Regions from separate parts of the Polycladomyces abyssicola genome, predicted to be linked through region 2. Evidence: riboswitches for the same ligand, from Rfam matches in the RefSeq annotation. Region 2 holds a riboswitch; the other holds the start of a gene.
What was found. A riboswitch is a leader RNA that binds a small molecule or an ion and turns the genes downstream of it on or off. The one in region 2 is predicted to bind S-adenosylmethionine.
Positions count from the first base shown of each region.

Region 1: it holds a riboswitch for S-adenosylmethionine, as region 2 does, so the genes downstream of both, KI215_RS12760 (homoserine dehydrogenase) here and KI215_RS14890 (methionine ABC transporter ATP-binding protein) in region 2, are expected to answer to the same signal.

Region 1 covers NZ_AP024601.1:2,532,450-2,547,421, forward strand. Annotated here, with positions in the region: gene KI215_RS12715 (spore coat protein GerQ) at 1-2, opposite strand, end outside; gene KI215_RS12720 (cell wall hydrolase) at 20-439, opposite strand; gene KI215_RS12725 (amidohydrolase) at 561-2,126, opposite strand; gene KI215_RS12730 (carboxypeptidase M32) at 2,371-3,876, shown strand; gene KI215_RS12735 (ASCH domain-containing protein) at 3,891-4,223, shown strand; gene rnz (ribonuclease Z) at 4,261-5,187, opposite strand; gene KI215_RS12745 (Nramp family divalent metal transporter) at 5,372-6,718, shown strand; gene KI215_RS12750 (motility-associated ABC transporter substrate-binding family protein) at 6,952-8,523, shown strand; gene rlmD (23S rRNA (uracil(1939)-C(5))-methyltransferase RlmD) at 8,674-10,065, opposite strand; gene KI215_RS12760 (homoserine dehydrogenase) at 10,236-11,549, opposite strand; SAM riboswitch class I at 11,627-11,756, opposite strand; gene KI215_RS12765 (fumarylacetoacetate hydrolase family protein) at 11,917-12,936, opposite strand; gene KI215_RS12770 (MGDG synthase family glycosyltransferase) at 13,004-14,125, opposite strand; gene KI215_RS12775 (alpha/beta-type small acid-soluble spore protein) at 14,267-14,554, opposite strand; gene KI215_RS12780 (FMN-dependent NADH-azoreductase) at 14,696-14,972, opposite strand, start outside.
Region 2 covers NZ_AP024601.1:2,996,527-3,011,766, reverse strand. Annotated here, with positions in the region: gene KI215_RS14930 (lipopolysaccharide biosynthesis protein) at 1-65, shown strand, start outside; gene KI215_RS14925 (O-antigen ligase family protein) at 83-1,483, shown strand; gene KI215_RS14920 (glycosyltransferase family 4 protein) at 1,666-2,781, shown strand; gene KI215_RS14915 (glycosyltransferase family 4 protein) at 2,796-4,019, shown strand; gene KI215_RS14910 (LCP family glycopolymer transferase) at 4,233-5,177, opposite strand; gene KI215_RS14905 (NAD-dependent succinate-semialdehyde dehydrogenase) at 5,489-6,928, shown strand; gene KI215_RS14900 (SDR family oxidoreductase) at 7,235-8,158, shown strand; gene KI215_RS14895 (sugar transferase) at 8,426-9,073, shown strand; SAM riboswitch class I at 9,534-9,647, shown strand; gene KI215_RS14890 (methionine ABC transporter ATP-binding protein) at 9,729-10,715, shown strand; gene KI215_RS14885 (methionine ABC transporter permease) at 10,708-11,364, shown strand; gene KI215_RS14880 (MetQ/NlpA family ABC transporter substrate-binding protein) at 11,409-12,203, shown strand; gene KI215_RS14875 (YigZ family protein) at 12,287-12,922, opposite strand; gene KI215_RS14870 (LCP family protein) at 13,319-14,428, opposite strand; gene KI215_RS14865 (S8 family peptidase) at 14,730-15,240, shown strand, end outside.

The DNA of each region.
Region 1 (14,972 bases), 460 kb from region 2:
ACCGCTTTTCCTCCTCTCCTCAGTATACATCCGGACAAGACGCGGGTACGGGGATGTAAAAGCAATGGCTTTTGTACCTCCCGCTATGGGGCTGGTTGAACCATCGCGGGGGACATGGACCGACCGGTTTGAAAAACCACAGCGCATGGGAAGCCGGATCATAACGCTCGCCCCGGATGACCCTGCGGGCGAGACGAATGTCTCGATCTCTGGCCGCTTGATAAAAGTACGGCCGCTGTACGGCTTCAAAACCTCCGGGCGATTGGAACACCATCGCCCTGATCGACCGGAGATCCTCAAAATCCAGACAATCACCCATCACCCGGTTGACGCCGACATTTCCTACCAACAACATTCCCATCTCGCCGTCCTCTTCCGCTTCCGCCCGCATCAGACGCGCCAACAATTTCACTTCATCACTATTGGCTCGAACCGGCATGCAATCACCTCGCGGTTATTCTATGTGAATGCAAAGACAAATAGAACGCTCGATGTAAGCAGAAAAATGTCTTGCTAGCTCCGTTTTTTGGGGACAAGGGAATAAGCAGAACCCAAAGCAGTCACTCCGCCAGATATGCCACCTTTCCGTTTACCACGGTCATGACCACCCGTGCCTTCAGGATCTCATCCGGTTCCGTATCGGAAAGGGCCCGATCCAACACGGTAAAATCGGCCCATTTCCCCGGTCTGATCGACCCCCGTTCCATTTCCTTTCCCTCGGCAAATGCGCTTCCTTCCGTCCACAGACGCAACGCGTCCTTGACGGAGAGTCTTTGTTCGGGTTCATACCCTGGGTGTGGGAACCCCTCCGGATGGCGACGGGTGACCGCGGCGTGGATGCCCAGTAACGGATTCAAGGGTTCGATTGGTGCATCGCTCCCACCGGCGCATACAACACCCGCATCAAGCAACGACTTCCACGCATAGGCATACGAAAGGCGTGCCGTTCCCAAACGCTCCTGCACCCAGGGAAAATCGCTGGCCACAAACCGGGGTTGGATGTCAGCCACAATCGGCAATCCGCGCATGCGCGACAACAAGTCAGGCCGTAACACTTGGGCGTGGATCAACCGATCCCGATATCGCGTTTCCTTTGGCGAGGGATGCCGCTCCCAAGTGTTGATCACCTGTTCAACAGCCCGGTCTCCAATCGCATGGACGGCGACAGGAAAGCCGGCTTTGCGTGCCCGGCTCACCCATTCGGCCAACTCGTCTTCCGAGTGAACCGGTGCACCTGCAGTCTCTGGAGCATCCGCATAAGGCTCCGACAACCAGGCAGTTCGTGCCCCAATCGCACCATCGGCAAAGATTTTGACCGCTCCCACATCAGTCCATTCATCCCCCGTCCCGGCTCGGAACCTCAACTCCACCGCTTCGTCCAAATGAGGATGATAAAGCAAATGATGTGTACGGAACCACACCCCTGCTTCAACCAGACCGCGATATTCCCGCAACAGTTCACACACACTGCCCATCACACGCAAATCTTCCGTGTGGGCAGCGGTCAACCCGAGGGCCAGCGCTTCTTTCACCGCCTCACGGATATAGGAACGCTTTTGTTCGACTGTCGGTTCCGGTATGGCCGCGAAAAACGGACGTGATGCGTTCTCGTAGATCATCCCGTTTACCTTGCCGTCGGGGTACCGACCGTATTTGCCTTCCTTCGGATCATCCGGCTCCAATCCCACACCTGCGACTTGGAATGCAATCGTATTGGACACATGTGCATGGTGACAGATTCGGGTCAAAAAAATGGGATGCCGCAAGGAAACGGCGTCCAACTCCTCCCGATGCGGTACTTCCTTTTCCTCCCATCTGTTCTCATCCCAATTGACCCCGACGATCCACTTCCCCACAGGTGTGCGCGAGGCGATTTCACGCAACAGACAAAGCATTTCCCTTTTGCTCGTCGTTCCGCTCAGATCCAATTGATGGCGCAGCATCCCGTACGCCGCCAGATGCACATGGCTGTCCACCCAACCGGGATAGACCGTCGCCCCCTGCCAATCGACGCGACGTACATCTGCTCTTCCCCAATGCAACAGCAAATCCTCACTGGTTCCCACATCCACGATCCGTCCGTTCTCGACGTAGACAGCTTCTGCCGATTCCCGCCCAGCATCCATGGTGATCACACGACCGTGTAAGAACAGTGTTTTTTCCACTTCTCCCGCTCCCTTGCGCCATGATGAATCCAATCGGTTATATTCACGTTTTCAATATCATGTTAAAATGAGGAGTAGCGGGTATATTCAGGAATGAATCCCGTCTTGGTTCATTGCATCCCGTACATAATCGATTCTGATTTCCCGTATCAATTGTAACATTTTGGTCTGATTGCATGTTACGTGAAAGAAAAGGAGAGACAAAATGGAAGCACGTCTGCAAGAACTAAAAAAGAGGTTGACGGAAATCAACGATTTGCACGCGGCGGCTGCCTTATTGTCATGGGATCAATCGACCTACATGCCCGAAGGAGGAGCAGAAGCACGGGGACGGCAGATCGCCACGTTGCACCAATTGGCGCATGAAAAATTGACCGACGACCGTTTGGGCCGTTTGTTGGACGATTTGAAATCATATGAGCAAAGTTTGCCTCCGGATTCCGACGACGCCGCTCTGATCCGTGTCGCCCGTCGGGAATATGAACGTGCCGTCAAAGTTCCCGCTTCTTTCATCGCCAAATTCTCCAACCATACAGCCACCACGTACAATGTGTGGGTGAAGGCAAAAGCGGCTGACGACTTTTCTCTCGTCCGCCCGTATTTGGAACAAACGCTGGAGTACAGCCGAGAACTGGCCAGCTTCTTCCCCGGTTACGAGCACATCGCCGACCCGCTGATCGATTATGTGGACGAAGGGATGACGGCAAAGAAGCTTCAAGCGTTGTTCGGGGAACTCCGCAAACGGCTCGTCCCGCTCGTACAAGCGATCACGGAGCAAGAGCCCGTCAACGACACTTGCGTCCGCCAGCACTTTCCGGAGCGGGACCAACTGGCGTTCGGCGAACTCGTGATTCGTCAGTTGGGTTTTGATTTCCGCCGGGGGCGCCAAGACAAATCGCCCCATCCTTTCATGACCAAATTTTCATTGGGGGATGTACGAATCACCACGCGCGTCAAAGAAAACGATCTGACCGAAGCCCTGTTCAGCACGATTCACGAGGCCGGACATGCGATGTATGAATTGGGCATCTCAAAAAAATACGAAGGAACGCCGTTGGCCAACGGAACCTCCTCCGGCGTTCATGAAAGCCAGTCCCGCCTGTGGGAAAACATCGTCGGTCGGAGTCGCCCCTTCTGGCGTCATTTTTATCCGCGTCTGCAGAAGGTGTTCCCTTCCCAGCTGGGTGACGTGGACGAAGAAACATTTTACCGTGCCATCAACAAAGTGGAACGTTCGCTGATCCGGACGGATGCAGACGAAGTCACCTATAACCTGCATGTCATACTGCGATTCGATTTGGAGCTTGCCATGCTGGAAGGACGGTTGGCTGTTCGGAATTTACCGGATGCGTGGCGCGAACGATATCGGAGCGATTTGGGGATCGTGCCCGCGACGGACAGCATGGGCGTCATGCAGGATGTTCATTGGTATGCGGATACGATCGGCGGTGCATTCCAATGTTACACGCTGGGCAACATTTTAAGCGGGCAGTTTTATGCAGCGGCCAAACGGGCGAACCCCCACATTGAAGAAGAGATCGCCCGAGGGGAATTCGGCACGTTGCATCAATGGTTGAAAGAAAACATTTACCAACACGGCAAGAAATACACCGCGGACGAACTGGTACAACGGGTGACGGGCGAATCGCTGTCTATCGAGCCGTATATGGACTATTTAACAAAGAAGTACACAGAACTGTACGAGCTTTGAAAGGAGTGTCCGGGATGACCCATCCCCTGCCGCCCAAAACCTGCTCCATTGATCGACTGGTCACACGCGAGGCGGATATTGAAAAAGTACTGAGCGGTGAGAAGCGCGCGGCCAGGAGAAACGGCCGGTACGCCGATCTCGGGGAAATACTCGAATTGCGGGGGCGGCGATTTTCCATCACCGCCGTATATCGTCAGAAACTGGGGGAGATGACAGACACCGACGCCCGATCCGAAGGATTTTCGGATCTGGACGCCTACCGAGAGTACATCCTCTCGTTACACCCGGGCATGCGTTGGGTTCCTTCGATGGAGGTTTGGGTGCATGAGTGGAGTTCCGTCACCTGATGCAAAGTCGTCTCCCGACTCTCTGTTTCCCCCTGTTTCAATCGCGTGAGATAACCGAGTAGCACCAACCGTCCCTGGCGACGTAGGTCTCCGGGAAGATGGCTCTGGCTTCGGCCAGCAACTCCGGTTCGTCCTCCACACCGTATCGTGGGCTGATATGGTTGAGAATCAGTGTGCGGACACCCGCACGTTCAGCCGTACGCGCAGCGTCCACTGTGGTGGCATGCCCGTGCTTTACTGCCAGGGCCGCTTCCCGTGCCCGATATGTAGCTTCATGTACCAGTACATCCGCCTGCGATGCCAGCCGTACCGCCGCTTCCGTCGGACGGGTGTCGCCCAGAATCGTCACGATCCTTCCCCTTTTGGGTGGTCCCAACACCTCTCGTGCCCGTATCATACGACCGTCGGGCAGCCGTACATCCTCTCCCGCTTTCAGCCTACGATACAACGGACCCGGCGGAACACCCAATGCCTGAAGCAAATCCGTCCGCAACGAACCCGGACGATCCTTTTCCTCGATGCGATAGCCGAAACAAGGGATGCCATGATCCAACTCCGCACAGATCACCCGCACGTCATCATCCTCATAAACAACGCCGGATGTCACCTCCCTCACTTCACATTCATATCGTAAATGTGTCTGACTTACCGTCAGTACCGTATCCACAAATCGACGCAACCCTTCCGGACCGAACAGGGTAAGCGGTGTTTCCGCTTCCTGAAAAGAGCGGCTGCCCAGCACACCCGGCAGGCCGAAAAGATGGTCCCCGTGAAGATGGGTAATCCAGATGTGATCCACTTTCCCCAATTTCACCGGTGAATGAAGGATTTGATGTTGTGTCGCTTCCCCGCAGTCAAACAGCCATGTTCTTCCTTTTCGTTCCGTCCATTTCAACGCTGTCGCCGACACATTGCGTTCCTTGGCCGGGACACCGGCTCCCGTACCCAGAAAAATCAATTCCATCCATCTTCCCCTTCCCTATGGTCAAAGAATCATATATAATTTAGATCAGGGCAACTTTATTGCCCATGACAAATATTATGGTGAAATGAGATTGGACCTATATTTTTTTCGACAAAAGTTGACCTAGTGCAAAAAAATCGCTTTCAACCATCTTTGTTAGTTAAGAGAAAGAGGTGATCGGATCATGGCCATGACAGCACCACACACCACAGACGCCGAAGGATGGCGACGGGCACGACAACAGCCGACATTACCTGAAGTATACCGCTCTTTGCCCATCCCGAAAAAGGGATCGTGGCTCCGAAAATTCCTTGCGTTTGCAGGTCCCGGTTATCTGGTGGCTGTCGGATATATGGACCCCGGAAACTGGGCTACCGATATCGCAGGGGGCTCATTGTTTAATTACACCCTGCTGGCTGTCATCCTGATGTCCAATGTGATGGCGATGATCCTGCAATCTTTGGCCGGGAAGCTGGGCATTGTGACCGGTCGCGACTTGGCCCAAGCGTGTCGGGACCACTACAGCAAACCAGTGGCCATCACCTTGTGGATCTTGTGCGAGTTGGCCATCGCCGCCTGTGACCTGGCGGAAGTGATCGGTTCGGCAATCGCGTTGAACCTGCTGTTCGGGATCCCACTCCTCTACGGAGTGATGATCACCGTATTGGATGTGCTGTTGATCCTGCTTCTGCAAAGTAAAGGATTTCGTTATATCGAATCAATCGTCATCTCATTGTTGGTCGTCATCGGCATCTGCTTTGCCGTGGAACTGGTGATGGCCAAACCGGATTGGATGGGTGTGGCAAAAGGATTCGTTCCGAATCCGCAAATCATCCAAAACCCGGAAATGCTGTACATTGCCATCGGCATTCTCGGCGCGACGGTGATGCCTCACAACTTGTATCTGCACTCGTCGGTCGTGCAGACACGTCAGTTTGACCAAACAACGAAAGGCAAGCGGGAAGCGATCAAGTACACAACGATCGACTCCACGGTAGCACTGTTTTTTGCACTTTTGATCAACGCATCGATTCTGATTTTGTCCGCGGCGACATTCCACCGTTCCGGCAACGTGGAAGTGGCCGGAATTGAGCAAGCATATCACCTGCTTACACCGCTGTTGGGCACTTCCATCGCCAGTGTGCTGTTCGGGGTGGCACTGCTGGCTTCGGGACAAAACTCCACACTGACCGGTACATTGGCCGGACAAATCGTCATGGAAGGATTTCTGAATATCCGTCTTGCCCCGTGGCTGCGCCGGCTGATCACGCGTCTGATCGCCATTGTACCTGCCGTCATCGTCACCGCGCTGTATGGGGAAAACGGGACGATGAAAATGTTGATTCTGAGTCAGGTAATCCTGTCCCTGCAACTTTCTTTCGCCGTATTTCCGCTGGTCCAGTTTACGAGCGACAAGAAGAAGATGGGTGAATTCGCCAACCCGACATGGTTGAAATTCGTTGCGTGGACGATCGCATTCGTTATCGCGGGGTTGAACGCATACCTGCTGTATACGACACTGTTGGCATAGCGGCCTGATGAGATGATCAAGCAGACAGGAACGTATCTCGGAAAACCATTGATCTCTCTTTGAACGTAGACAGAACGTATGGAGGAAGGTTCTTCTCTCATCCCGCGGTTCAGCTATATCATTTGAGCTGAACCGCGGGATTTTTTATGCAGAAAGACAGATGGACAAGAAGTGCATGAAAAATTCCAAAATAAGTGATAAAATGAGATTATCCCCATCTCGGAGGTGCCTTCATGCTCAAGAGCAAAATGGCGAAAGTGCTCGTTTCCACCATGGTCCTGCTGGGCTTGTTTGTTCCCTGGATACTGATGGCCACCGGATGCAGCAGCCACCAACCAAAAGTGAAACCCAAGGATGAAGCCCCAGTGATCGTACCCGACAAGCCGAATGGGAAGAAAGTGTTGTTTGACAACACACATGAACAAACAGCCGGATCGGCTGACTGGGTCATCGACGGGGGTTTTTCTGACTTCGCCCAAGCATTGGCGGATGAAGGCTATGAAGTGAAGGAATTGCGCAAAAAAGACCCGCTCACCTACGATGACTTGCGCCCATACGACGTATTCGTCATCGGAGAAGCCAATAATCCCTACAAACAATCGGAGCAGACCGCCCTGTGGCAATATGTCCAAAATGGCGGCAGCATCCTGTTCATCTCCGACCATTACAATGCCGACAGAAACAAAAACCGTTGGGATCCGTCCGAAGCGTTCAACGGTTACCGACGCGGCGCCTGGAACAGCCCGACAAAGGGGATGAGTCCAGAAGAAGCCAAATCTCCCCCGATGCAGAATGTCATCAGTACTGACTGGTTGGCCCAGCATTTCGGTGTCCGTTTCCGCTACAACGCGATCGGCGATGTGACGGCCAATCAGATCGTGCCGCCGGATCAATCATTCGGGATCACGAAAGACGTTCAGACCTTTGCGATGCATGCCGGATCAACCGTCGCCATTCTCGATCCGCAAAAAGCAAAGGGGATCGTTTATTTGCCCCGTACCAACGCCAAATGGCCACATGCTGTCGACCAAGGCGTCTATAACGGGGGTGGCATCCCCGAAGGTCCGATGGTGGCCGTAGCCAAAGCAGGGAAAGGAAAGGCCGCCTTTATCGGCGATTCGTCTCCCGTGGAAGACGATACGCCCAAATACCGCAACGAAGAGACAGGTGCACCCAAAAAAACGCATGACGGTTTCCACGAACAAGATGATGCCGTGTTGTTGGTCAATCTGGTGAATTGGTTGGCCAAAAAGGAAAACTACACCCGTCTTTCGGAAGTACCGGGATTGAAACTGGATCAACCGACCCGTTTGTATGAATGGGAACAACCGGCCAAGAGCACCGAACCGGAGAAAGAGCCATGGGAGCCGCCTGCAAATGGATACAAATGGTGGGATCCCTCCACCTTCAAACCGGGTTCCTACGGTGCAACTGATTCGGGTGAACCCTCTCCGCCCTCCGGGGATGTACGGTACATAGCAGAACATCCCAACCCCATTCCCGCCGGGAAAACGGTGACCATCCGCGTGATGGCTGACGGCTTGCAACCAGGCACTACCGCCAACGGATACCGACTCGGCCTCTATTTGGAAGGCGGGAAACAAGTAGCCAAGTTCCGTAATGCGGACGGTTCTTGGCCGAGTACTTACGGTTACAGCGCCCCGTTCCAACTGAAGTCGGACAGCAAAGGACATGCCGAAATCACCTTGACCGCACAAATCGACCCGGGGTCCAAGGGGACGGCGTACATCCGGTTAAAACAGGACCGAGATATCCGGTGGACGAATAAGCTGGAGATCCGTTGAGAAAACGATAAAAAGTGGACAAGCGGCCCGTATTGGGAAATCACATCCCTGCGGGCCGCTTGCCTACCATTGCGAATACCTCCCGCAGTCGCTCGGACGGGCGACTGCGATCACTTTCACCATATCCGATGATGAATGTTCCACTACAAATCACTTTTCTTTGGTGCCAGACAGGGTACAAACCGTTTCCACGTGAGCGGTCTGGGGAAACATATCGACCGGGACCAACAGTTTCAGTTCGTATCCCCCTTGCAGCAATTGTGCGCAATCTTTGGCCAGAGTGGACGGATTACAGGACACATACACCAACCGCGGCACGCGCACTTCCTTCAGCATGTCGATCAATGGCTGACCCAGACCGGTCCGCGGTGGGTCGACCACGACTACATCTGGCCGTAACCCCGCTTTCACCCAACGGGGCAACAAGTCTTCCGCCCTGCCGACATGATACTCGGCATGGTCGATCCCGTTCCGCTTCGCATTGCGCCGTGCATCCTCGACAGCCGACGAAATCGTGTCCATCCCGATGATGCGGGCGGCACGATCCGCCAACCACAAGCCGATGGTCCCTACCCCGCAATAGGCGTCGATGACAGTTTCTCTCCCCGTCAGCTCGGCGGCTTCCTTCACCAAGTCGTACAGTTTCACGGTCTGGATCGGGTTGAGCTGGAAAAATGCCGTCGCCGACAACGCGTACACTTTTTTATTCAGTTGCTCATCCACTGTTTCCTTGCCCCACAAGACGCGGGTTTTCTCACCAAACACAAGAGAGGTGCGCTTCGGGTTGACGTTGAGCACGATGCTTTTCACCTGAGGCAAGCGACGAACCAGACGTTCCACCAGCTCTCGCTCTCGCGGTAATTCGTCGGTCCGGCACACCAGCACCAATTGGGCTTCTTCCGTCTGAAATCCAAAGCGGGCCACCAAATGGCGCAACACACCCGTATGTTTATTTTCATCATAGATGGGGATGCCAAGCTCTTCGACCGTTTTGCGCGCTGTTTCCAGGATGCGGTTGGTCTCGGGATGCTGTACCCCGCACTCCCTCATATCCACCAACCGGTGGGAACGGGCAGAATACATGCCCATCACCACCTTTTTCCCCCGTAACTGCACCGGCAGTTGGGCCTTGTTGCGATATCGCCACGGTTCGTCCATCCCCACCGTCTCTTCGATCGGCAATTCCCGCAAGGAAGTGTAGCGGGCAAACGTTTCTTCCACCAATTCCTTTTTCAACTTCAACTGCATCGGATAATCAATATGCTGCAGTTGGCAACCACCGCAATCGGCATAAACCGGACACGGCGGTTGAATCCGGTGAGGAGATCGTTTCCGAATCCGAAGCAGACGGGCTTTGGCAAACCGTCGTTCCACTTGTTCCACACGGGCCACCACTACTTCGCCCGGGATGGCCCCGTCGACGAACACCACTTGTTTTTGATAAAATCCGACTCCCTCTCCGTTGATGCCCAAACGACGGATGGGGAGCTGGATGGTTTCCCCCTTTTTCAAGCGAATCATCGTTTCTGTCTTTTTCATCATTCATACCTTCCTACCCGAGTTCAAACGATATCCCTCTCATTGTACCCGAATTTCCCGGACACCAAAAACCGCCTTCCCGAAAACGCAGGAAGGCGGTCAGTAAGTTGATATCATATTTCACAAACCCGCTTCCGAAATCGTGCCCTGATGCGAAGCATTATCCCCTCACATCAGCTGACGGAACCCGCACTCACCACTTCTTTTTCTTCTTGCGCAACAGAAGCCGCCAACACCGGGCGTGTGATGATCCGTTTGATAGACACTTCCCATTCTACCGGCAGTACCGAAACCAGCCGCGGCTCCCAGTTGCGAACGAGGAAAGCGGCATGGCTACGGCCATGATCCGGATAGATGAGCGCATCCAGCACTTGAATGCCTGTATCGAGGAGATCCGCTTTCCACTTGTCCGCCACGTCGGCAGCCAACACTTCCTCCGTCTCGATCAGGAGGAACTGAATACCGCTTTCTTCACCCGCCGGCAAAATCATCGGACGACGCAGGGAGGCGGCGCGCAAAGCAGGCAGACGATACACATTACACAAGTCTTCCACCACCGCACTGCCGGTGGGTTGTTCGCCCGCACCCTGACCCACCAACGTCACATCCTGCACGACATCCCCTTCCACATGGATGGCGTTGTATACACCGCGAACGCCGGAAAGCGGATGGGAAAGCGGCACCAGGGTGGGCGCTACTTGCAATGCTACCGGTCCTTCTTCACCGTATTGTTCCGCTTGGGCGAGCAATTTGATCGAATATCCCAATCGACGGGCGATCTCCAATTCGGCGACCGTGATGTCCGTGATCCCTTTCCGCGGAATGTCATCCACCGCCACATCCACCCCGAAAGCCAACCGACAGAGAATCGCCAGTTTGTGAGCCGAATCGAAGCCTTCCACATCTGCGGTCGGATCGGCTTCAGCGTATCCTTTTTCCTGCGCCTCCGCAAGAACAGAGTCAAACGAACGCCCATATTCGGACATTTGCGTCAAAATATAATTACAGGTACCGTTGACAATACCGGAAACCTTATGAATGCGGTTGGCTTTCAGCAAATGCTGCAAGGTACCCAAAACGGGGATGCCACCGCCCACACTGGCTTCATACAACAATTGAACGCCCTTTCCTCGCGCCAACTGCTCCAGCTCTACTCCGTGTTTGGCGATCAGCTCCTTATTGGCGGTCACAACGTGACATCCCGCTTCAATCGCTTTCATCACATAGGTGCGCGTGGGTTCGATTCCGCCCATCGCTTCAATCACCACTTGTACCCCCGCGTCCAATACATCCTCGAAACGGGTGGTCAGGAGATGTTTCACGCCTTCCACCTTTCGTTTCTTGGTTAGATCCCGCACCAGAATGCGGCGCACTTCAAACAGCGTGCCCGTTTTGCGTGCAATCACGTCCTGATTGGACTGGAGCATTTTGTATGTTCCCGTTCCCACCGTTCCCAGTCCCAACAACGCAACATTGACACGCTTCATCGCCTGCTCCCCCCTTTAAAAATTCAAAACCCTCTTCCAAAGATAAGAAGAGGGGACATGTATCCACGCCACCCTGCTCCTTATCTCTCAGCACCCGAAGGTACTGCAGGAATTGGCACCTTATGCCCGTACCCTGCCTACAACGCAGGGGCCGAACATGGTTGCCGGGCTTCATCGGGCCAGTCCCTCCGCCTCTCTCGATAACGAGTCAGTGGTTGATTCCTATTTAATTAGTCACTATTATCTAACAAAAAAAATACGTTTGTCAAACCCTTTTTTTTTGAACAATATCGGACATACGTCGTCATACAGGCGAAATTTGTCCGTTACCAGTAGAAAAATGTCCGGTTCCACGGGAAACCGGACATCAATCACACCGCTCCACGATGCGGTTGCGAAGCACGCCCAAACGCTCAACTTCCAGCTCTATCACATCACCCGGCTCCAACCAGCGATGAACCTCCGTACCCAGTTCCAAAATACACCCGGTTCCGACTGTGCCGGACCCGATTACATCTCCAGGATACAAAAAAACATCCTGGGAAGCCCGCTCGATCATCTCTGAAAAGGAAAAATGCAAATCCCGGAGATTGCCGTGGGACAATTCAACCCCGTTGACCCGGGCAGTCATCGCCAAATCCCAATGATCACCGTTTCTTCGGTCTTCCAGCTCATCAAGGGTGACTAACCACGGTCCCAACGAAGTGGCAAAATCTTTCCCTTTGGCCGGTCCCAAACCGACTTTCATTTCCTCAAGCTGAACATCCCTTGCGCTCCAATCGTTGAGAATGCACAATCCCGCGATATACTCCCTCGCTGACTCCCGTGGGATGTTGCGTCCCTTTTTTCCGATGATGCACGCCACTTCCAACTCATAATCCAAACATTGTGTGCCGCTCGGGCGGGAAACAGGTTGCTCATGCGCCAATATGGTCTGATGATTGGAAAAATAAAAAACAGGAAAATGATACCATTCAGGGATCATGTCGAGGCCGCGTCGCGCCCGCGCCGTTTTGACATGTTGTTCAAATGCGTAGAAATCGCGAAAACTGGGCGGTCTGGGCACTGGCGGGAGCAAGCGGACTTCCGCAAGCGACAATGCCACCGGTTCCCCCTCCACTTTCACTTGATCAGGCTGTGTACCCCGGCAAGCATCGATCACTTGACGCAACCATACAAGCCCATTCGCCCCTGTTTCCAGGAACGCGACCATATCTGTCGGAAGCGCACGGGGGAACGGAATGCCTTTTTCCAATATGGCCCATTCCTGAGCAAAACCGATATCCCAAACGTACCCATCCTGCACCCAACCGATCCGGGCATCCCCATGCACTTCTGACCGGATGTTCAAGACGTCTTCTTTGATCACATACGTCACCAAACGCATCCAACCACTCCTCTCCTCCCAGCATATGCATCAAAAACGGATGCTTGCAATCCATTTTGCGGGAAGATCATCGCAACGCCCGGTGACGTGTTGGTTGCAAAACTTCATCAGCGATCCGATCTGCTGCATTTCCGGATGCCAGTTTCGACATGACTTGGGCAGCATGTTCCCGACGGGCCGGTGACTCCAACCAACGCTTCATCTGTTGCGACAAACGACCGAACTGAACTGTTTCCGCCACTCGATGGCGCAGCAGGTATCGTCGGTTGGCCTCTTCCTGCCCCGGCAATGCGTTTAACAGTAACATGGGTAAACGTTTGACCATCGCTTCCGTTATGGTGAGTCCGCCCGGCTTGGTGATCAACAAGTCTGCCGCATCCATGAACAAGGGAACATCGGGTCGGAACCCCTCAACACGAATGTGGGGTGGCAGAGAATGACGGGTCAGCTCATACATCAGGGCCTCATTTTTTCCGGTCAGCACCACGACTTGGCAAATGGGGCCTGCGTTCTCCAATTCCCGCACGGTTTCGCGAACCGGTCCCATCCCTTCCCCGCCGCCCATCACCAACACTACCGGACAATCCGGGCTCAATCCCAACAAACGTCGTGCCTCTTGTTTCGGCGCGTTTTGGAGAAATTCCCGTCTCACGGGAATACCTGTCTCGATAATCCTGGTGGCAGATTGCCACAAACGCCGTTGCGCCTGTGGAGGAACCGAGATCCCGCTGGCCGTACACAACACATCAGGTGTACTCGACAGCCAAATGGGGTGAAGTTCATAATCGGTCACCACGCAGAATGAAGGGATGCGACGCCAGTGGGAAGACAACCACATCAATGCGAACGGATGAGTCGCCACCACTTTTGTCGGACGGAATTGGGACAGTCGCCGTACCAGTTGGCGCCGGATCATCCACCCCGCCCGCTTGATCGCTTCACCGGAAACATAACGAAACCAACGGGACTGATGTGTCCAATCATACAGATAGTGATACACTGCCGGGAACCGGTTCAACATACGGTGATACCCGGTTTGGAGGAGAGGATGTGCCTTCGTCGGTATCCAGTCCAACAAATCGACGTACATCACTCGCGCATTTCGCTCTTCCATCACATGCAACAATGCTTGTGCCGCTGAGTTGTGCCCGGCACCAAATCCCATCGACAGTAGCAACACACGTTCCATTTGGCGCCCTCCTCAATCCCACTCCTCTATCATTATGACAAAAACGGTCCGATCCGTCTCGTGTCTCATCAATATCTCGTGAAAAATTGATCGATCTTTAACAATCATGAAACAGATTGGACGGCCCATTTGGGCCGTCGCTCAGGGCTGGGATCGTTGGCGCGCCAGCTGCTCCTGCGCCAGTTTGACCATTTCCCGTACCATGAGGCCTCCGATGGTGCCGCCGATTTTGCCGGCATCCGACGTTTTCAAATCCCCATTGTCACCGGGTTTGAGGGGCACACCGACTTGTTTGGCCACTTCCATTTTGACCTGGTCGGGCGACAGCGGTCCTACATCCAATTCTCTGCTCATCACTTGGGCTTTCAACCGCTCCAGGGCCGGTCGCGACTCGGGCACCAACAATCGCCTTCTCCGTTTTCGAGCCATGTTTCCACCCCCTGTAAATAGTGTCCCATCAGGGGGAACAAATGATGTGGTGGACAATAAAAGGAAAAAACCGCCCGTTTGGGCGGTCGTCCAAATTGGGGGTTGAGAGGGGGGTGTGCAAATTTCCCTGTTCCATTGTACTTAGAAGCGTTTGGCCAAATCGCGTGCTTGTTGGATGGCTTTTTGCTTGATTTCTTCCGCTTTGTCCGGGAATTGCGACATGCCTTCGGCGATGACGGATTCCACCGATTCCACACCCAGGAACGACATGACGGCGCGGATATAACGGTCACCGAACTCGAAGTCCTTTGTCGGGCCTTCGGAGTAGATGCCACCACGCGCTTGGATGTGGACAGCTTTTTTACCTTTCAGCAGACCGACTGCACCGTTTTCGGTGTACTTAAATGTTTTGCCTGCG
Region 2 (15,240 bases):
TATTCCGGCTGCGTTCGTTGCCTGTTTTGTTCCGGATGATGCCCAAAATCGGACAGAAAAGGTGAGGATGTTGAGTTCACTGATGTTACCGAGACAACAGTGGCTGGAAAAGCTGTTTTACGCGATGATTGCGTTTGCTTTGTTGGGCCCCACGCTGGGGGTCAAAGTACCGGGGTTTAAGCTGACGTTTTTCCGCGTCGCTTTCTTTGCCCTGGCGGTGGCGTTGATCCTGCGCTGGGTCAATGACAAAAGCATCGAAGCCTCTCATATGTACCGCATTCGATGGTACTGGGCGTTTTTTGCTTTTTGGGTGGCCTATGCCGCCATTTCCCTCACTTGGGTGATCGATCTCGGAAAAGGGATCAAGTATCTCACGTTCCTGTTGATGATGACGCTTCTCTGTTTGTCGTTTCCTTTCTTCGCCAATACGGAGAAGCAGTTCTGGCAGACGATGCGCACGCTGTTTTGGGTGTTTTTCGGTATTGTCGCCTTCGGCTTTTTTGAATCGATCACCTTTTTCCATTTGCCGTCTTCCCGTTATTGGTTGAGTGATGCGCCCAACATCACCTCTGTATTTGAAAACCAAAACGATCTGGCTACGGCGATTACGCTGGCTCTTCCGTTTATCGGGACAGCGCTGTACATGTTCAAAGCATCCCGCCAAACCAAGGTGCTGGCGTATATCACTGTCGTTGTGGCCTTGTATTGCCTCTTGGCGACCGGTTCACGTTCCAACACAATGATGGCCCTGCCGCTCATCCTGTTGGCGTGGGCTGTCTCGTTGCCGTTCACAGTGGACCGGGAGAAGCTGAAGAAAAACTTCCTGCGGGGATTGGGTGTATTTCTCTCCATCGTTCTGATCGTCGGGCTGTTGAACGTCACCTTGCTCTCCGGTGGAAAGAACAGCGCGCGGGCCAAATTGGCCAGCACGTTTGGCATCTTCCTTGATCTGAAGGGAGATTGGAAGGTCCCGACCGATCAGGAAGGAATTGAAGCAGGGGAAGGAACGGGCGGCACCAGCATCACCGTGCGCAAAAACCTCCTGCTGTACGGACTGCACTACCTGCAGGAAAGCAATTATATGGGCGTCGGGGCTGGCAATGTAGAAGCTCACAATGAAGCAAATTTGGGGAAAGGCATCAACAAAGTCAATATCCACAACTGGTGGGCGGAAGTGCTCGTCAACTTTGGCGTGTTGATTTTCGTCATGTATATGGTGCTCTATTTCGGTCTGTTGCGCAGGTTGTGGCGGTTGGCCAGCATCAAACGTTCTCCCCACTTGTCACCGCTCATCCGCTGGGGAGCGCTGTCCAGCCTGTTATCGCTGATCGGTTTCTTTATCGGTGGGGTGGCACCGAGCAGCTGCATCCATTTCACCCCGATGTGGATTTCCTACGGGGTGGCGTTGGCTGTGGTCGTGCTCGGTGAACAGCAACGGAAAAAGGCCGAACAGGAGACTGAGGCAACCACCGTCAACAGCTGATGCCTTTTTGCTGTGAGTGTAGCGGATCTGATAAAGAAGGGTGACCTTTTCCACCGTGGACGTCGCAATGACGAGAAGGAAAAAGGTCACCCCGATCTTGGATTTCCCCGGCAGAAAGGGCAATTTTCCGGTTGATCTGGGGACGCAAGGATGCAGGTTTTTCAGGCCGAGAGGGGATGTCGATGGCCAAAAAGGTGATGATATTCAGCTCCGTGCACGGGTACAACGATTCCCGCATCTTTCACAAACAGGCGGTATCACTCGCCCGGGCGGGGTATAACGTGGAACTTCATGCGATTGCCGATTTTGAGGAGCGAACGGAACAAGGGGTACGCATCATGGGCATACCCCCGCACAAGAGCAAACTCCATCGACTGGCGGCGGGGTGGACGTTGTTTCGGCGGGCGATGAAAAGCCGGGCCGACTTTTATCATTTTCATGACCCGGAGCTGTTGCCTTGGGGGGTTCTGATTCATTGGCTGACGGGGGCTCCCGTCGTTTATGACGCTCATGAGGATCTGCCCAAACAGATCCACACCAAGCCCTGGATTCCGGCGAAGATCCGTGGCATCGTCTCACGTGTGGTACACAAGGTGGAAAAGGGATTGGCTCGTCGTTTGCCCGCGGTGGTGACGGCAACGGAGTCGATTCGAAGCCAGTTCGCGGGTGCGGGTGTCCGTCGCGTCCAAGTGATTAAAAACTACCCGTTGCCACTTCCGCGTTTGGAGCGGAACGCGGAGGAAGACGATGTCAACAGGGTGCTGTATGTGGGCGGCATCTCCTATCTGAGAGGATACCGCGAGATGATCGCGATGATGGATCACCTGCCGAAAGAGCTGAACGCCGAACTGCACCTGATCGGACCGCTTCAGCACATTGCGCCGGAAGACCAGGATCGTGAGGCACTCGCAGCCAAACGGGTGTACTTGCACGGTCGGATTCCGTTTGAGGAAGTGCAGCAATGGCTGATGAAAGGGAAGGTGGGGCTGGTTTGCCTCCATCCGGTAGAAAACTACCGTGAATCCCTGCCGATCAAACTGTTTGAATATATGGCCGCCGGACTGCCGGTGATCGCCACCGATTTTCCGCTATGGCGGGAGATTGTGGAGGGCAGTCGGTGCGGGTTTCTGGTCAATCCGCTCAATCCCGAGGAAATGGCGGAAAAAGTGGCGATGCTTCTGTCGGATGAGGCGAAACGCCGGGAGATGGGAGAAAACGGCCGGCGGGCGCATGAGGAAGTGTACAACTGGCAAGTGGAAGAGCAAAAACTGTTGCAACTGTATCAGGAGCTTGCTTAAGGAAGTGAGAGGCAGTGCGAATCTGGTTGGCGAACCATTACGCAGTACCGCCGAACATTGCCGGAATTACCCGGCATTATGAGCTGGCACGGGAGTGGGCGATCGAAGAGGGAGCCGAGGTCACCTTGTGGTTGTCACGTTTCGTCCATCCGCGCCGTACGTTTATCACGGAAGAGGAAAAACGGGCCATTCCACATGTTCCCGGTCTCCATTTTCAGTGGTTGTGGTCGTTCCCGCACAAGACCAACGACGTGCGTCGGATCCTGAATATGGGCAGTTTTGCCGCACTCTTTTTCCTCACGGGATTGTTCAAGCGTCGCCCGGATGTGATCGTGGCTTCTTCGCCGCATTTGTTCACGGCATTTGCGGGTTGGATGCTGAGCAAGGTAAAACGTGTCCCGTTCGTTCTGGAAGTGCGCGATTTGTGGCCGGACTCGTTGATCAAGATGGGCGGGCTGAAAAATCCGCGCGTGGTCCGTCTGCTCACGTGGATGGAATCATTTTTGTATCGTCATGCCGATCATATCGTCGTGTTGACGGAACACCAGCGGAAGTTTATCAGGGACAAAGGAATCGATCCGGCCAAGATCGAGTTGATTCCCAACGGGATCGTGGTGGGTTCGTGGGAGCCCGATCCGTCCCGCAGAAGCGAAATACGAAAGAAGATGGGGGTGCCGGAGGATCATTTCGTCGCCATCTATTCGGGGGCGCACGGTCCGGCCAACGCATTGGAATACGTGGTCAAGGCTGGACGTCATCTTGAACCCGGCATTTCCATCGTCCTGATCGGGGACGGTCCGGAGAAGGAGAAATTGAAGCGGATCAAGGAAGAAGAACAGTTGGACAACGTCCATCTGCTGGATCCTGTACCCAAATCGGAGATCTTCGATTATATCGCTGCGGCGGATTGTGGCATCATCTCGCTCGCGGACAATGAGATTTTCCGCGGGGCACGCCCCAACAAGCTGTTCGACTACACGTTTGTCGGCAAGCCGATCGTGACCACGGTGGACGGCGAAGTGCGCGAAATCGTGGAGAAAAACGAGGTAGGGTTGTTCAGTGGGGCGGAAGACCCCGTGGGGTTGGCCAAAGCGCTGGCACAAGTGCGCGGCTTTTCCCGTGAGAAACTGGCACAGATCGCAGAAAACGGTCGCCGCTACATCGATCGTGAAGGGGATCGAAGGAAGCTGGCCAAACAGTTTTACCAGCGTTTGCGCACATTGGTGAAAAAGGATTAAACGACGAACGAAACCGGTCGGAATCTACACGACCGGTTTTCTCTTTTCAGTCCACAGCAACAGGGAGAATAGAATGCGGGCAAAGTATGCTTCGCTGAGAGGAAATTGCCCGATAGGATTGGCGTTCCTGGTGTTCTGATGCTCAGTAGAGCCTGAGATATGGATGGACCAGACACGCCCGAAGCAGAAGCGCCAAGGGGCGCCGTCAGCCAATCACGGCATCAGAGGCGATACGTCTCCGTCACCGGTCAGCTCCAAGTGTTGCCGAAGCAGGCGTTGCACCCGGTTAAGCTCCTCTTTGTCTACAACGTAGTAGTACACCCCATCGATGTAAGTGTTATGTCCTCTCAGATGCTGGGTGTGTATTTGAGCGATCGAACGGTAGATCTGTTGAAATGTGAGCAGTTGCATGGGCGACATATCCGTTTTCACGTTTTCTCCGAGGTGTTGAAACACATTGTCCAGTCGGGTGATGGAGCTTAACGAAGTGCTTTTGTGCAGAATCGCTTTGATGACGAGTTGTTGCCGCTCGTTTCTCCCAAGATCCCCCCGAGGGTCTGCTTTTCGCATCCGGGTGAAAGCCAATGCTTCTTTTCCGTCCATGGTCATGGTCCCCTGATGGAATGTGTATCCGTTGTACGTAAAATCGAACGGAACCCGAACCTCCACGCCGCCCAGCTCGTCCACGATTTTTTCGAATCCCAGCATGTTCACTTCCACATAATAGTCGACAGGCACGTCCAAAAATTGCTCCACCGTCTCGATTGTCAGTTTGGTTCCCCCACGTGCATAGGCATGATTGATTTTGTCTTTTCCGTATCCGGGAATGGATACATATGTATCACGGGGAATGTTCATCATCCAGGCTTGTTTTTGTTGGGGATTCACCGTGACCAGAATCAATGTGTCGGTACGGCCGACATCGCCTTCCCGTTCGTCGACTCCCATCAGCAAGACGGTAAAGGGATCTTTGTGAATGTCGACCGCGTATGATCGTTTCGCCGATTTTTCCCGTGGATCGTACGCCTTGTTGGCTGCTAACCAGATTTCGTAAGCGTAATAGCCCACGACACCGGCCAAGATCAACATGATGAACAAAAACCACTTCCACCAGCGGCGTCTTTTTCGGTGTCGCTCCATTCGACTGATCAAGGCCATTCCTCACTCTCCGATGAAGTAGCAGAACCAATTTTGTTATTATATTATTTTATCGAAGGAAAAACACACCATGCAAGGAATGAAGAAGGAAATTCCTTTGTAATCAGGAGATTTCGGGAAAGTTTGTTTGGAAAGCGGTCGGGGTAAACGGAAGTTGGAGATTACGGAATGCGGATTCCGCCTGTTTCTGTACAAGAGCCGGGGTGAATCCCATCGTTTTGTCCGATTTAGACGTTATGGAAGGAATTTGCCTGCAAGCTGCGGAAGAATAAGGCGGGAATCCTCATGATTAGGAAAGGAGCGTAGAAGAGATGTTGAAATATCAACTCTACATCAATGGAGAGTGGATCCCGTCGGGGAATGGACGCACATTTTCGGTCACCAACCCCGCAACCGGCGAAATAGTAGGAGAAGTGGCAGATGCGACAACCGAGGATGTACGGCGTGCGGTCGAGGCTGCTCACCGTGCGTTTCCCGATTGGGCCGCCCGTACTGCATGGGATCGGGCTACATATCTACGTAGGGCGTACGAGTTGATCATGGCGCATCAGGACGAGCTGGCTGAACTGATGACCAGCGAACAGGGTAAACCGCTGCCTGAAGCCAAAGGGGAAGTGCAATACGCAGCCGGCTTTTTCGAATGGTATGCCGAAGAGGCCAAGCGGATCTACGGCGACACCATCCCAGCCAGCCACCCGGACAAGCGGATCCTGGTCCTGCGACAGCCTGTTGGTGTCGTAGCCGCCATCACGCCATGGAATTTCCCGGCGGCGATGATCACCCGCAAGATCGCTCCCGCGTTGGCTGCAGGATGTACTGTGATCGTCAAGCCGGCAGAACAGACACCGTTGACGGCGCTCCGGTTGGCGGAATTGTTTCAGGAAGCGGGGATTCCTGCCGGTGTGGTCAATGTGGTAACTGGAACTGATCCGCGGACCATCGGTGAAATTCTGCTCCGTGATGAACGTGTGCGCAAAGTGACGTTTACCGGGTCCACGGAAGTGGGCAAATTGATCATGCGGCAAGCGGCCGATACCATGAAAAAGGTAAGCCTGGAATTGGGTGGACACGCCCCGTTTATCGTGTTTGAGGATGCCGACTTGGAGAAGGCGGCACGGGAAGTCCTCACCAGCAAATTCCGCAATGCGGGGCAAACGTGTGTCTGCACCAACCGGATTTATGTCCATGAAACGATTGCGGATGCGTTTGCTGAAATCCTGGTCAAACAAGTGGAACAACTCCGCGTGGGTAACGGAATGGAAGCGGGTGTTGACATCGGTCCGCTCATCGACGGACAAGCGGCGGAAAAAGCGGAACGACACGTCCGGGACGCCGTGGAAAAGGGTGCCCGCGTTTTGACTGGCGGACACCGCCGCAGTGAGGGAGATGTCCACTTCTTCGAGCCGACCGTGCTGGTAGGTGTCACGGATGAAATGCTCGTCCAAAGGGAAGAAACATTCGGCCCCGTTGCGCCGATTGCCGTTTTCCGCGATGAAGACGAGGCGATCCGCCGTGCCAACGATACGCCCTACGGATTGGCCGCTTATCTGTACACACGCAATCTGGCTCGCGCCATCCGCGTTTCGGAGCGGTTGGAGTACGGGATTGTCGGCATTAATGACGGCCTTCCCTCCACGGTACAAGCGCCGTTTGGTGGCATGAAGGAATCCGGCATCGGACGGGAAGGCGGCAAATACGGTATGGAGGAATTCCTCGAAACAAAATATGTTTCTGTTCGTCTTCACGATTAAAACAACATGGCCGGCTTCGCAAAGCCGGCCATTTTTTGCCATCCGGATGGGGTGAGACACAATCTTTGGATATTTTGTGCCGTCTGCCAAAACGGAGTGGATAATACAGCGCGGAACGTGTACAATCAAAAAAGAGTATGTAACATTGGTGTAATATTTCAGGTAGAAAGCATACGGTACTGTCACAGGTGTCCTAAATCACGCCTGTTTCGCATAACATGCAGGAGCACGGGCTTGTTCGCAGTGAGCCTTTCACTTCGGATTTTCCGTGGCGATGCCGTCCACAGTATAGAGAGGAGTAATAACATGAAAGTGTTGGTTACGGGAGGAGCTGGGTTCATTGGTTCCCACATCGTCGATCTTTTGTTGGAACGCGGTGACGACGTAATCGTGGTGGACAATCTCAGCACGGGACAGGAAGCACATCTGAAGCCGGAAGTGTTGTTTTACCGCATGGACATCACCGATCATCGTTTGTCCGACGTTGTCGCCGAAACACGGCCGGAAGTGGTCATTCATCAAGCTGCACAGATCGACGTCCCGACGTCCGTGCGGGATCCGTTGCACGACGCCATGACCAACATCATCGGGACGCTCAATTTGCTGGAAGCGTGCCGTAACGCTGGTGTGCGAAAGGTAGTCTATGCATCATCTGCGGCTGTATACGGCAATCCCGAATATTTGCCGATTGATGAAAAACATCCGGTGGCACCGCTCTCCGGTTACGGTATTTCCAAACACACGCCAGAACATTATTTGCAAGTGTATGCCCAATTGCACGGGTTGGCCTACACGGTTCTCCGTTATGCCAACGTTTACGGTATCCGTCAAGACCCCCGCGGGGAAGGCGGTGTCATCTCCATTTTCATCGAAAAGGTGCTCAAAGGTGAACCGATTACTGTTTTCGGAGATGGCGAACAGACGCGCGATTACATCTACGTGGAGGATGTGGCACGCGCCAATGTAGCGGCGCTGACCAACGGGGACGGACAGATTTTGAATATCGGTACCGGACAGAAGACGTCCATCAATGAGCTGATCGCCCTGTTTGAGGAAGTGATCGGCCAAAAAATGGAAATCCATCATGCTCCGGACCGTCCAGGAGATATTAAGCATAGTTACTTCGACAACCGGCGTGCGATGGAGGTATTGAACTGGCGACCGGAGACGGATCTTTCCGTGGGATTGCAGAAAACATTGACGTATTATCGCGAACGGATCACCCGATGATTGAAATATGCCCGTAAAAAACGTGAAACGTTTTTGTAACAAAACACGTCTCAATTATATAGAGGGATCTCTTGATTACTCCATCCTGCTGGGTTTTTCAACTGTTGTAACCAACCGGCAAAACACAGTATACTGATTACGAGTTACCTGGAGTACGGAACGGTCAAACCACGAAACAAACAAGTTAGCAGGTGGGGGTCGCCCCAATGGAGCGGCTCAATTCGGGGAGGATTTGTGGCAATTATATTAAGCAGGAGTGGTTTGCGGATGCGATCGAAAGCAGTGTATGAAGGGGACGCACACTTGCTCTCGGAAGGCGTGTACCAACCGCCTTCGGGTTGGTACCCGATTGCCAAACGGGTATTTGAAATCATTTTCTCTATTACATTCTTGATTTTAACCTTGCCGGTGTTGGTGTTGACCGCAATTGCCATCAAATTGGAATCGAAAGGTCCAGTCTTCTACAAACAGGAACGCGTTGGCTTGCACGGGAAACCCTTCTATATCGTCAAACTGCGCTCCATGCGGGTGGACGCGGAGAAAAACGGTCCGCAATGGGCATCCAAAAACGACCCCCGAGTAACCCGTGTAGGACGGTTTATCCGCAAGACGCGGATCGATGAAATTCCGCAACTGATCAGCGTCTTGAAAGGGGATATGAGCTTGATCGGCCCGCGGCCGGAACGACCGATGTTCACCGAGAAATTTGCCGCAGAAATTCCCGGATTCAAGAACCGCCTGTTGGTAAAACCGGGTTTGACCGGATGGGCACAGGTAAACGGCGGTTATGACATGACACCAAAAGAGAAATTCGAATTGGATATGTACTACATCAAACGACAATCGTTCGCGTTGGATATGCGCATTCTGTTGCGTACGGTATGGGTGGTACTGACCGGTAACGGTGCCCGTTGAGCTCGTTTCTCTACACACCAAAAATAAAACGGATTGCCCCGAGGGTAATCCGTTTTTTCCCGTTCCTGTTCTTGTGTATCACAAGGCTATCCCGACACATGATGCTCCGGCTGTGGCAATCCCCATCAAAAGGTCAGCCGAAGGGCCATGTACAGCAGAAGCCAAAACGGGAGGCTTAAACCGGTCGCGTTGATGAGGCCGATCCAAAACGATTTGCCAACAACCGTGCTCATGTCGGGCACCTCCGTTGCTTGTTTCCTTGGTTGTTTTTATTATACGCGAATGTCAGTCTCCGTAGAGGGTTTTTGGCCATTTGTAAACGAAATGTAATCTCATGGTAATCTGCTGTCATTATTCATCAAAAAAATTTGTATATTATGGGTAAAGAGAATGACGTTGACATCCTGAATGTTGTCATGGTAGTATGTAACTTGACAACTTCATAAGACGATGTTGCGCGCTCTTATCAAGAGAGGTGGAGGGACTGGCCCGATGAAACCCGGCAACCGTCCGCGGTATGTACGCGGAAATGGTGCCAATTCCTGCAGAGCCCATCGGTTCTGGCAGATGAGAGAGGCGATTTTATAATATATAAGATCCCTTTCTGCTCTGGCAGAAGGGGATTTTTTCTTAGAGACAGGTGGTGAATGATACGATGATTGTACTCGACAAAGTGAACAAAGTGTACCCTTCCTCGAAAGACGGGGATGTGGTCGCGTTGCAGGATATCAATCTCCGCATCGAACGCGGAGAAATTTTCGGGATCGTTGGGCACAGCGGTGCGGGGAAAAGCACGCTGCTTCGATTGCTCAACGGGTTGGAGAAACCCACTTCGGGCAGCGTCACGGTGGATGGCATTTCCATTTCCGAAAGCAGTGAGCGAGAGTTGCGCGAAGCGCGAAAGAAAATCGGAATGATTTTCCAACATTTCCACTTGCTTTGGTCTCGTACCGTGTGGGAAAATGTGGCTTTCCCCCTGGAGTTGGCCGGCAAATCGAAAAAGGAAATCCGGGAAAAAGTGGATTCCTTGCTGGAACGGGTGGGACTTTCCCATCGGGCGAATGCGTACCCCGCTCAACTGTCCGGGGGACAGAAACAGCGTGTCGGAATCGCACGGGCCTTAGCCAACGATCCGAGCGTCTTGCTGTGTGACGAGGCGACATCGGCGCTGGACCCGGAAACGACAGCCTCCATTTTGCAATTGTTGAAGGATATCCACCGGGACACCGGCATCACGATGGTGATCATCACGCACGAAATGAGTGTGGTCAAACGGCTGTGCCATCGCATGGCCGTCATGGAAGCCGGTAAAGTGGTGGAACTGGGTGAGGTGGAGACGCTGTTCCGGGAACCGAAGCACCCAGTTACCCAGCAGTTCGTTCAGTCCTATCACACTGAAAAACTGGAAGCTTCAAAAGAGCATGCCGATTTGATCCGGGTGCGGTCGGACGATTTGGATCGTATCTGGTCCCGCTTGGCTGATTGGGTAAAACAAGGCGTGACAGTGACGATCTTGCCTGACCAAGAGGAAAACGACGGAACGGTTGCCTTACAGGTGAGCGGAGAACCGTATCAAGTTCGGAATGCAGTGGAGGAGATCCGGGAATTCGGGGGCAGATCGGAGGTGATCACGCATGTTTGATCAACTGGACACCACCCTTTTGTGGCAAGCAACCGGGGAAACATTGTACATGGTTGCCATCTCCACGTTTTTCTCGGCATTAATCGGCATTCCGTTGGGTGTGCTCCTCGTCATCACGGATAAGGGTCATCTGTGGGAAAATGTGGTGATCCAGCGGATCTTGGGCCTGATCGTCAACTTGTTCCGGGCGGTGCCGTTCATTGTGTTGGTCCTGTTTCTGTTTCCGTTGTCCAAGCTGTTGGTCGGTACCACGCTCGGCCCGACGGCGGCCACGATTCCCTTGATCGCTGGAGCGGCACCTTTTTACGCGCGTATGGTGGAAACGGCTATCCGGGAGATCGACAGGGGAGTGATCGAGGCCGCCCAAGCGATGGGAGCCACCCGGATGCAGATCGTCCGTATGGTGCTCCTGCCGGAAGCTAAGCCGGCGATCATCTCCGGTTTGACTGTCACCTGTGTCGCCCTGATCAGCTTCTCGGCGATGGCTGGCATTGTGGGCGGTGGCGGATTGGGTGACGCAGCATACCGCTTTGGGTTCCAATCGTTCAACGATCAAATGCTGTACGCGTGTGGCCTGTTGCTCGTCGTATTCGTTCAGCTGGTGCAGTGGTGCGGCGACTGGTTGGCGCGACGCGTCGATAAACGATAATGCAAAGTAACCGGCAAATTCAATGGAACTAGGAGGATGCGATAATGAAGAAATGGTGGATCGGCCTGCTCGCAATCGTCATGATGTTGACGATGACTGCATGCGGCGCAGGTAAAAAAGATGAAGCAACCATTCGTGTGGGAGCGACGCAAGTTCCTCATGCCGAGATTCTGAACCATATCAAACCGATCCTGGAAAAACAGGGCGTCCATTTGGAAGTGCGTGTGTTCCAGGATTATGTCCTGCCCAACAAGTCAGTGGAGGAAGGGGAGCTGGACGCCAACTACTTCCAGCACATTCCGTGGATGGAAGCCTCCAACAAAGAGCAGGGCTGGCATTTGGTCAAAGTGGTGGGTGTACACATCGAACCGATGGGCGCCTATTCGAAAAAGTACAAATCCAAATCGCAGATTCCCAACGGTGCGACCATTGCCTTGCCCAATGCCACCAGTGAAATGACACGGGTGCTGTTGCTCTTGGATCAGCAAGGCTTGATCAAACTGGATAACCGTCAAGGTGACAAAACGCTCAACAACATCAAATCCAATCCGAAAAAACTGAAGTTCAAACCGCTGGAACCGGCGATCTTGCCGCGTGTGCTGGATCAGGTGGACGTGGCGATCATCAACACCAACTATGCGTTGCAAGCCAATCTGAATCCGTTGAAAGACTCACTCTTCATCGAGGATAAAAATTCTCCCTACGTCAACGTATTGGCGGTCAAAGCGGGCAATGAAAAGAAACCGGCCATCCAAAAGTTGGCCAAAGCGCTCACTTCTCCGGAAGTGAAAAAGTTCATTGAGCAAAAATACAAAGGCGCCGTCATTCCGGCGTTTTGATGAAAAACCCCCACGCTGATGCGTGGGGGTTTTCGCTTTTCCGGCGATAAAACATGGTCCCTGATGGGAAATGACCAGATACCCTAGGACTTCACTTCTTTTTCCCGGAACATCGTTTCTCCTTCGGTAACGGAGGCCCTTCCGTTGGTCAGTTCAGTCACCCATTTTGTGACCTCGGCTTCTTCGCCAAGTGGTACCCAGAGGTGCCAGGTTACTTGATCCGTAAACTCCGGCGGATCCATGTCGAATCCATGGGTGCGCAGTTCATGTTCCATTTTGCCGACGAACGAGTAATCCGTCGTAATGGACATTTTTCTGTGCAAAATGCGTTCCACTTCCCCGGCGGTATCAATACCGGCGGCGGCGCATTGGCTGTACGCGCGGATCAAGCCGGAAGCGCCCAGCTTGATCCCCCCAAAATAACGGGTGACCACGATGACCGTATCATGCAAGTCTCGATTTCGGATCACTTCCAAGATGGGACGGCCGGCCGTTCCTGCCGGTTCGCCGTCGTCCGACGATTTTTGCACTTGGGTGCCGCGGGTGACGTAGGCGTAGCAGTTGTGGGTCGCATCCCAATGCTTTTTGCTGATTTCCTCCACAAATGCAGCCGCCTCCTGTTCGGTGGAGACACGGTTGACGCGGGTGATAAACCGCGATTTTTGAATCACGATTTCTGTTTCTCCATAACCTTTCACGGTTCGGTAACGGGTTTCCATTTCCTTCACCTTCCTGTCATCAGCCTACAATCATCCGCATGCGGCAGGGATGAACCGATGTTTTGAAAACCTTTGTCGAAAGGGTAGCCGCATATTCCAACATCCACTATCCTAATAAACAAATCCACTCAATACCAGTGAAAAGGATTGAACGTGCATGCGTATATGGTTTGTCATGCCGTCTGTTTATAAAGAAAGTGTGATGGTGGGCAATGCGGTTGTTTCCTATTTACCGTCGTGGAAACGAATCCACACATCATTTGGTGACGGACCGGGCCGATGGTGGATTAGGAGGGAAAATCGACTGCTCAAGCTGGGCAAGATGATCAAACAACACCGCCCCGGAGCGCTCCCTCCGCCCGATATAATCTGGGACCCAAAAAAAAGAGGGCCGACTTAGTAGTCGGAACCCCCGTTTTGATCGTATGAATCACTACCGTCACCCAACGAACCATCTTGTTGCTCGTCCCCATCGGATGACGAATCATCGAGAATGCCTTCGGTTGGATCAGGTCCGGGAATTTTTTCAGGTTTCAGCTCCAGCTGTTTGCGCAGAATGTCACTGATCCGTTGCCGTTCTTCTTTGCTGACGAAGAAATACCAGTATTTCAGTCGTTTGTTTTCACCTTTGATGGTGATGGTCTGAATGTTTTTCTTAGGTATGTCCCGGTAGATTTTTTGCAAGGTGATCATTTCGTCCACGGTAATGCTGGTGGAGACATTTTCACCCAACGATTTGAGAATCGTGTTCACTTTGGTGATGTTGTCAAAGCTGACGATCTTGTCGATCAGCTGGGTGACCACTTCGCGCTGGCGCTGGTTCCGTCCCTGATCGCCCAACGGATCCTGCTTGCGCATCCGGACGTAAGCCAATGCTTCCTCCCCGTCCAGATGGTGTGGTCCGGGGTTAAATCGGATGACCTCGCCGCCAAATGTCTCCTGATGAAAGGGAAATTTGACGTTGACGTCTACTCCCCCCAAGGCGTCAACGACATCCATGAACCCTTTAAAGTTGACTTTGGCGTAATAATCTACGGGAACATTGAGAAAGTTTTCGACGGTTTCCACGGTGTTCAGTACGGGACCGACGTTGCGGGCACGTGCCCATGCAGCGGCGGAGTTGATCTTATCCTTGTGGCCGTTGGTGTTGGCGATTTCCACATAGGTATCCCGTGGGATGCTCACCACTTTGATCGAGTGTGTTTTCGGGTTGACGGCCGCCAAGATGATCACATCCGGTCGCCAATTCTCACTTTCCCTTCGCACGTCGGTTCCCAGCAGCAAAATGTTGACGGGGCTGTCAACCGATACAGCTTTGTCGCGTTTTTTGGAATGGTCACGAGCAAGTGGCTCGTATGTACCGGCCAATACGCCCCACGTTTGATAAAAGAAATAAGCACCGATAACCAAAATGAGGACGAACAATGAGGCGACTGATCGCCATATCCATTTGCGTCTTCTTTTTTTGTTGACTCTCGCTACCCTGCTTTTTCCGATCCGTTCCATCGTATTCCCCGCTTTGCAAAGCCTTTCACGTCTCTCACCATACTATCATCAGATCAGGCTGACCATCAAGTAGAAAAGACGAATATTTTCGGGAAAATGAAGGATTTATACAAGATGGTCGTACCACTTGATGTAAGCCGACTTCCTATGTATATAACGGTCAATCCAATAGAAAAGTTTCATAGTCGCCAATCGTTCCGAGTCGTGATAAGCTAACGTTAATAATGACAAAGTCGTAGTCGCCGGGAAATGCGATGGCTCCCGGAGGCCAGCCAGATTGAGATGGAGTGGATGAGCGACGATGAAAAAAGTCGTTTGGGTCACCTGGATCTGCCTGTTCGCTGTGCTGATCGCCTCCGCTTGCGGACAGGCGCCGCGTGAGAACAGAGGGAACGAAGAGGATTCGTCCAAAACGGTGTCCCACCGGGAGTGGGTGATTAAGTGGAAAGGAGAGGCGGACCCGGATTTTTTGAAAACGGTGGATATCCTTCACGAGTCACTGGATCCAAAGGATAACGGGCAGACGATGCTGATTCGGCTGAAGCCCGACGTGGATGAGGAAAAATGGGAATCCCGTTGGTCAGGTGATCCCCGTGTAGAGTATCTACACCCCAATCACAAGTTCAAGGTGGAAAGTCGGGTATCGATGCAATATCGTGGCGGTAACAGAACATACTACCTGAAACGGATTCGTGCCGAAGCCGCTTGGCCTTTGCTTGTCAAATGGAAAGAGCAAGGCCGGATCTCCAATGTAACCGTTGCCGTTGTCGATACGGGTGTTGATTTGAGTCACCCCATGTTGGCCCCGTTTC